Linked DNA regions of Azospirillum brasilense. The protein of the gene in region 2 interacts with the protein of the main gene of each other region in a pairwise test. Links are inferred from orthologs where the notes say so. Each region holds a gene or a part of one and is shown on either strand. Other genes may lie near its edges.

The links.
Region 1: the proteins of D3869_RS12945 (region 2) and D3869_RS07445 interact in binary tests that used the Escherichia coli proteins (3 or more experiments, as listed by UniProt). The link is inferred for Azospirillum brasilense from one-to-one orthologs.

Annotation. Positions count from the first base shown.
Region 1 is NZ_CP032345.1:1,532,453-1,537,547, forward strand. Bases 763-4,137 are described here. They hold D3869_RS07445 ([protein-PII] uridylyltransferase), read left to right. Parts: upstream 763-1,135; coding sequence 1,136-3,937; downstream 3,938-4,137. Other genes in these bases: D3869_RS07440 (hypothetical protein), read right to left, coding at 763-911; D3869_RS07450 (phosphatase PAP2 family protein), read right to left, coding at 3,948-4,137. In the rest of the region: D3869_RS07435 (hypothetical protein), read left to right, coding at 33-569; more of D3869_RS07440, read right to left, coding at 591-762; more of D3869_RS07450, read right to left, coding at 4,138-4,526.
Region 2 is NZ_CP032345.1:2,714,165-2,717,006, reverse strand. It holds D3869_RS12945 (P-II family nitrogen regulator), read left to right. Parts: upstream 1-1,173; coding sequence 1,174-1,512; downstream 1,513-2,842. Other genes in the region: glnA (type I glutamate--ammonia ligase), read left to right, coding at 1,806-2,842; D3869_RS12960 (NAD(P)H-hydrate dehydratase), read right to left, coding at 1-445. UniProt on the Escherichia coli protein: P-II indirectly controls the transcription of the glutamine synthetase gene (glnA). P-II prevents NR-II-catalyzed conversion of NR-I to NR-I-phosphate, the transcriptional activator of GlnA. When P-II is uridylylated to P-II-UMP, these events are reversed.

The DNA.
Region 1 (5,095 bases), 1.2 Mb from region 2 along the record:
AGAACGAGCAGCCGAAGCTGAAGGAGACCGCCGTGACGCAAGCGCCCGACAACACTGATGGCCCGATCACCGACGGCCAGGACGGCGTCCGGGAGGTGCGCGAGGTCGTCGCCCTGTTCAAGACCCGCGAGGCCTTCGACAAGGCCGTGACCGCCCTTCTGGACGCCGGCTTCGACCGCGACGACCTGTCGGTGCTGGCCAGCCACACCTCGCTGGAGGCCGCCGACCAGCGCCCGCAGGCCCCGTCGGACGAGGCCCTGACCGGGCTGGTGGGCGAGCTGAAATACGCCTTCCCCCTGACCACCGCCGGGCTTCTCGCCATCGTCGGCGGTCCCATCGCCGCGCCGCTGGCGGCCATCGTCGCCGCCGGCCTGGGCGGCGTCGCCATCAAGGATTACCTGGACGAGCTGACCAGCCACCCCGACACCGACGAGTTCAGCCGCGCGCTGGAGGCCGGCGGGGTCATCCTGTGGGTGCGCACCGCCGAGGTGGAGGACGAGGTGGAAGCCGCCGAGATTCTCGAAGGCAACGGCGGCGCCAACATCCACCTGTCGGTGCGCGAGGAATAAGACGGGAAGAAACGCCGTCCGTCAGGCGGCGCAGGCGCGCCAGTCGCCTCCGCCGCCGACCACGGTCAGCCCGCGCAGGCGGAACTGCGCCCGCACCACCGCGGCCCAGCCCTTGCGGATCTGGGCGATCTTGACGGCGTCGGACGCCTTGGCGTCGGTGGCGGTGCCGCAGATCTCGAACAGAAGCGCGTCGCCGATGGAGCCGGGGCACAGCGCCAGGGCGTGAACCAGCCAGGCCATCAGCTCGGCCGGGGTGTGGCGCGGCAGGCCGCGCTCCGCCAGGGTCAGGGCGTTCCCGAGGTTCGCCAGCTCCCGCCGTGCCGTTCCGGGGTTCGGGATCATCAATGGCCTCCCTCGCGCGTGTCTCACGGACGACTCCTTACCTCTTTGGAATGGAGCGCGTCAGTGACGGCCATCACAGCGGCACTCCGAATGGGATCATGCAGGAAACAGACGGCAGCCACTTTTGGTGTGCCGCGTGCGAATTATCCTCTTTCCCGTTATAGTCGGGACGCCGCACGGTTCGTCGCATCCCTCGCATCCCTGGGAAGGCTCACGTTTTGTCGATGCTCTCCACCCGCGCCACCTCGGCCGACGCGTCCGACACCAAGGACGCCGGCACCGCCAACATCCCCAACAAGCGCGCGATCCTGTCCCGGCGCAAGCTGGCGGAGGACCTGGAGACGCTGGTGGCGGAGCATGGGACCGGCGACAAGCTGCGCCCCGCCCTGATCGCCCGCCTGCGCGGCGCGCTGAACGACGGGCGGGCGGAGGTGCGCGCCCGCTTCGAGGCCAAGGGATCGGGCGAGGACTGCGTGCGGCAGAACTGCTACCTCGCCGACGGGGTGGTGCGTTCGCTGGCCGACCTGACGGTCACCCACATCTTCCCCTCGCCCAACCCGACCTCCGGCGAGGTGTTCGACATCGTCGCCACCGGCGGCTACGGCCGGGGCGAGCTGGCGCCCTTCTCCGACATCGACCTGCTGTTCCTGCTGCCCTACAAGCGCACCCCGCGGGTGGAGCAGGTGGTGGAGTACATGCTCTACATCCTGTGGGACCTCGGGCTGAAGGTCGGCCACGCGGTGCGCAGCGTCGACGACTGCATCCGCCAGTCCAAGGCCGACGTCACCATCCGCACCGCCATCCTGGAGTCCCGCTACCTCTGGGGGCCGCGCAAGCTGTTCACCGAGTTGCGCCGCCGCTTCGACCGCGAGGTGGTGGCCGGCACCGGGCCGGAGTTCGTCGAGGCCAAGCTTGCCGAGCGCGACAACCGCCACCAGAAGCTGGGCGACAGCCGCTATGTGCTGGAGCCCAACCTGAAGGACGGCAAGGGCGGCCTGCGCGACCTGCAGACCCTGTTCTGGATCGCCAAGTACCTGTACCGGGTCGAGGACGTCGACGATCTGGTCGGCAAGAAGGTGCTGCTGCCGGAGGAGGCGCAGCGCTTCGCCAAGGCGCAGAACTTCCTGTGGACCGCGCGCTGCCACCTGCACTACCTGACCGGGCGCATGGAGGACCGGCTGACCTTCGACGTGCAGACGTCGATCGGCAACCGCATGGGCTACACCGACCACGCCGGGACCAAGGGCGTGGAACGCTTCATGAAGCATTACTTCCTGGTCGCCAAGGACGTGGGCGACCTGACCCGCATCTTCTGCGCGGCGCTGGAGGCGGAATCGAAGCGCCCGCCCAAGTTCAACATCCTGCGGCTGGCCGCACTGGCCCGCCGCAAGGACGTGGACGGCTTCGTGGTGGACGGCGAGCGGCTGAACGTCCGCAGCGACCGCCAGTTCAAGGACGAGCCGCTGGACATGATCCGGCTGTTCCACACCGCCCAGCAGAACGACATCGACATCCACCCCAACGCGCTGCGCGCCATCACGCGCTCGCTGTCGGTGGTGGGGCCGAAGCTGCGCGCCGACCCGGAGGCCAACCGGCTGTTCCTGGAGATCCTGACCGGCCGCAAGGACCCGGAGATCACGCTGCGCCGCATGAACGAGGCCGGGGTGCTGGCCCGCTTCATCCCCGACTTCGGCCGGGTGGTCGCGCAGATGCAGTACGACATGTACCACGTCTACACGGTGGACGAGCACACGCTGTTCGCGCTCGGCATCCTGCACAAGATCGAGATGGGCGAGCTGGCCGGCGAGCTGCCGCTGTCGTCGGAGGTGATCCACAAGGTGGTGTCGCGGCGCGCGCTCTATGTCGCCGTGCTGCTGCACGACATCGCCAAGGGCCGCGGCGGCGACCATTCCATCCTCGGCGCGCGGGTGGCGGAGAAGCTGTGCCCGCGGCTCGGCCTGACGGCGGAGGAGACGGAGACGGTCGCCTGGCTGGTGCGCTGGCACCTCGCCATGTCCTACACCGCCTTCAAGCGCGACCTGGAGGACGACAAGACGGTGCGCGACTTCGTCTCGCTCGTCCAGTCGCCGGAGCGCCTGCGCCTGCTGCTGGTGCTGACGGTGGCGGACATCCGGGCGGTCGGGCCGCAGCGCTGGAACAACTGGAAGGCCACGCTGCTGCGCGAGCTGTACAACCGCTCGGAGGAGGTGATGTCCGGCGGCCTGTCGGTCGAAGGGCGCGGGCGCCGCATCCAGGCCGCCCAGGCGGCGCTGCGGGCCGAGCTGACCGATTTCGACGACGCCGATTTCGACCGGCATCTCGCGCTCGGCTACCCCGCCTACTGGCTGGCCTTCGACGCCGAGACGCTGGGCCGGCAGGCGCGGCTGGTCCGCGAGGCGCTGCGCGACGAGCGGCCGCTGACCGTCAACACGCGCATCGACCGCGGCCGGGCGATCACCGAGGTGACGATCTTCGCCACCGACCACCACGGCCTGTTCTCCCGCCTCGCCGGGGCGCTGGCGGCGGCGGGGGCGGACATCGTCGACGCCCGCATCTTCACCATGACCAACGGCATGGCGCTCGACGTCTTCACCGTGCAGGACGCGGCGGGCGGCGGCGCCTTCGAGAGCGGCGACAAGCTCGCCAAGCTGTCGGTGATGATCGAGAAGGTGCTGTCCGGCCAGCTGAAGCCGCTGCACGACCTTGCCAAGCGCAAGGCCCCGCACGCCAGCCGCACCCGCGTCTTCCACGTGCCGCCGCGCGTGCTGATCGACAACAACGCCTCCACCACCCACACGGTGATCGAGGTCAACGGGCGCGACCGCCCCGGCCTGCTCTACGACCTGACCCGCGCGCTGACCAACCTGACCCTGCAGATCTCGTCCGCGAAGATCTCGACCTACGGGGAGAAGGCTATCGACGTCTTCTATGTGAAGGACGTCTTCGGCCTCAAGGTCACCCACGAGAGCAAGCTGGCCCAGATCCGCGAGCGGCTGCTGCACGCGCTCGCCGATCCGGCGGGGTGAGGACGGGGCTTTAGGAAAGCTGGTCTTCCGCCCAGCCGTCGAGCGCCTTGGCGGCCAGACCGGCCAGAACGCCGGTCGCCATGCCGGCGGCGTAGTCGGACGCCCAGTGCCGCTCGGTGGCGAGGCTGGACCAGCCCACCGCCGCGGCGAAGCCCAGGCTGACCATGGTCGCCGGGGACAGGCCGCGGTTCAGCCCGACCGCCGTGGTCAGGGCCGACACGTTGATGGCGTGGCCGGAGGGGAACGAGGCGTGCTTGCCGTCGGCCTTGCCCCAGCGGCTGGGGTCGCGGCCCTCGTTCGGGCGGGCGCGGCAGACGACGCGCTTGATCCCCTTACCGGCCACCGTCCCCAGCGCGATGGCGAGCAGCCCTTGCCGGGCGAGGCGCGACCAGCCCGGCTTCTCCATGCCCAGCCCGGCGGCCCACAGAGCGCCCAGCGCCGGCATCAGCACCATGCGGGAGCTGGGCACCTGGAGCCCGTCGCGCAGGGCCGGCACCTCCGCGCCCAGGGCGACGGCCTTGCGGCGGGCGGTTCCGTCCAGCCCGTTCACGCCGTCCAGGACGCGGTCCGTGAAACCCTCGTCGCTCATCTCGCGGATCTCCCAAAGCACGCCCCCATCGCCGCGGGGGCCAAGCGTAAACAGCCGCGCTGGCGTTTCGTGCCCGCATGGTCCCGCAAGGCAGGGGTGCCCGGCCTGAGGGGCGGCGCCTTGGCAATCGCCGACCATGCCAACATCGGCCACACAATCCCTCTCCCGCCCCGGGAGAGGGGGGCGCTGAAGGCGCCGGGTGAGGGTCGTTCGGAGGATCAACGAGCCGATCCTTGCCCGCACCCTCACCCTTCCCACGCTGCGCGTGGGCCCCTTCCCTCTCCCGGTTCGGGAGAGGGAGGAGTCGGCGATTGCCAAACCGGCCCGCTGCGGCGCCTTGGCAATCGCCGACCACCGGCCCGGACATCGGCCAGACATCGGCAAGACCACCCCATGAAATCCCGAGTCGCGACTCGCCCGCTCCACCCGGCCTTGGCAATCGCCGACCAATGCCCGAGTCGTGCCGAGTCATCAATGATTCCCACAAGGACCCTTGGCGAACGCCGACGAGTCTTCTGGCAATCGCCGACGCACCCCCGAGTCGTCCCCAGGCAATCGCCGACCTAGCA
Region 2 (2,842 bases):
CGTCCACGGCGACGACGGTGCGCCCCGCCATCGCCTCGACGACCTCCTTCGCCATGCCGTCGAGCGGGCGGGCGAGCCCGGCCCCGAACAGCGCGTCGATGACCAGGGGGTTGCCGTCCAGCAGCCAGGGATCGGCGGCCTCCACCGGGCCGGTCCAGCGTCCGGCCGCCACCGCCGCGTCGCCGCGCAGGGCGGAGCGCGACCCCAGCAGAGCCAGCCGCACCGGCCAGCCCGCTTCAAGAAGAAGGCGGGCGATGACGAACCCGTCGCCGCCGTTGTTGCCCGGCCCGCACAGGACCACGGTCGGGTGCGGCGCCCAGCGCTCGCAGACCGCGCGCACCACCGCGGCGCCCGCCGCCTCCATCAGCACAGGCCCCGGCACGCCGCCCGCCATGGTCAGCGCGTCGGCGCGGTACATCTCCGCCACGGAAAGCAGTTCGTCCATCGCCTCCACCCGCCGCAATCCCGCATCACCGTCACCCGGCACAATAAGCACCGCGACGGCCGCAGCATAGCCGGGCACAGGAGGAATGAAAGGAATGGCCTGTTTGGCACAGGAATTGGAAGGAAGAACTGGGGCGATGGATGGGACTCGAACCCACGACCGCTCGGACCACAACCGAGAGCTCTACCAACTGAGCTACCACCGCCACCGGGGGACGGAATGAACCGTCCGCAAACACCCCACCCGCCGCCTCGATCGATGCAACGCCCGCGTGAACTCCTCACGAGGAAGGCGCATCCACCGTCAAGGGGGACTGGGGCGATGGATGGGACTCGAACCCACGACCGCTCGGACCACAACCGAGAGCTCTACCAACTGAGCTACCACCGCCACCGGGGCCGCCTATTTGCCCCAAGGGACGGGTTGGGTCAAGCTCTATTTTCCACCATGTTCATCAATGTGAAAAGCCGGGCGAAAAGTCCGCGTTACCCCATCCGAACGGGTATGGCTGCGCGGATTGCTTGCAGCTTGTGCACAAATATTGTTCACTTCGCCCTATCCGTTGGCAGTCGCGTGCCGCCCACGGTGGCATCGTCCCGCGGCGGCCCGGCATCCCACGCAGCCGGATCGCAACCGCTCCGATTGGCACGCAACGTGCTTTACATCGGACCGTCGGCAGAGCCGTGGACGGTGCCTGCCGGCGTTGGCACCTCGTACACGAGAGACCCATGAAGAAGATCGAAGCCATCATTAAGCCGTTCAAACTCGACGAAGTGAAGGAAGCCCTTCACGAGGTCGGCATCAAGGGCATCACCGTCACCGAGGCCAAGGGCTTCGGCCGTCAGAAGGGGCACACCGAGCTGTACCGCGGCGCGGAGTATGTGGTCGACTTCCTGCCGAAGGTGAAGATCGAGGTGGTGATGGAGGACTCCCTGGTGGAGCGGGCGATCGAGGCGATCCAGCAGGCCGCCCACACCGGCCGCATCGGCGACGGCAAGATCTTCGTCACCCCCGTGGAAGAAGTTGTCCGCATCCGGACCGGCGAGAAGGGAGGCGACGCGATCTGATCGCGTCCCACGAACCCGACCACCGGCCACCATGAACCAGCCCTGCCCACAACCGATGCAGACCGAACCGACCCGGGTCGGATTGACGCAAACCGGACCAACGCGGGCCGGCGCGCGGCGCGCGGAACGATCCGTGCGCGGGTGCCCATCCGGGCGCGTCTTTTTGTGCTGCCACATTGTGTGCACGGGAAAGGCATGACATAACGTCCGCCGCGAGCGCCGTCACCCGCCCCTCGAAGAACGGTCGGTTTGACGCAGCGGGACCCAAACCTCTTAAGCGTGGAAAAAGAGATATGTCCGACATCAGCAAGGTCTTCGACCTGATCAAGGAACACGACGTCAAGTACGTGGACCTCCGCTTCACCGACCCGCGCGGCAAGCTGCACCACACCGCCCAGCACGTCTCGACCATCGACGAGGACGTGTTCGAGGACGGCATCATGTTCGACGGTTCCTCGATCGCCGGCTGGAAGGCGATCAACGAGTCGGACATGATCCTCCAGCTCGACCCGACCACCGCCGTCATGGACCCGTTCTCGGCCCAGCCGACGCTGAACATCCTCTGCGACGTCTACGAGCCGTCGACCGGCCAGCCCTACGCCCGCTGCCCGCGCGGCATCGCGAAGGCCGCCGAGAAGTACATGGCGTCGGCCGGCATCGGCGACACCGCCTTCTTCGGTCCGGAAGCCGAGTTCTTCGTGTTCGACGACGTGAAGTTCAAGGTCGAGATGAACAAGGTGTCCTACGAGTTCGACTCGGAGGAAGGCCCGTACACCTCCGACAAGGACTATGAGGACGGCAACCTCGCCCACCGTCCGGGCGTCAAGGGCGGCTACTTCCCGGTCGCTCCGGTCGACAGCGGCTCGGACCTGCGCGCCGAGATGCTGAGCGTCCTCGCCGAGATGGGCGTGCCGGTCGAGAAGCACCACCACGAGGTGGCCGCCTCGCAGCACGAGCTGGGCATCAAGTTCGACACGCTGGTCCGCACCGGCGACAACATGCAGTACTACAAGTACGTCGTGCACAACGTCGCCCATGCCTACGGCAAGACCGCGACCTTCATGCCGAAGCCGGTCTTCGGCGACAACGGCTCGGGCATGCACTGCCACCAGTCGATCTGGAAGGAAGGCCAGCCGCTGTTCGCCGGCAACCAGTACGCCGACCTGTCGGAGATGGCGCTGTACTACATCGGCGGCATCATCAAGCACGCCAAGGCGCTGAACGCCTTCACCAACCCGTCGACCAACTCCTACAAGCGTCTGGTCCCGGGCTATGAGGCTCCGGTGCTGCTGGCCTACTCGGCCCGCAACCGCTCGGCCTCCTGCCGCAT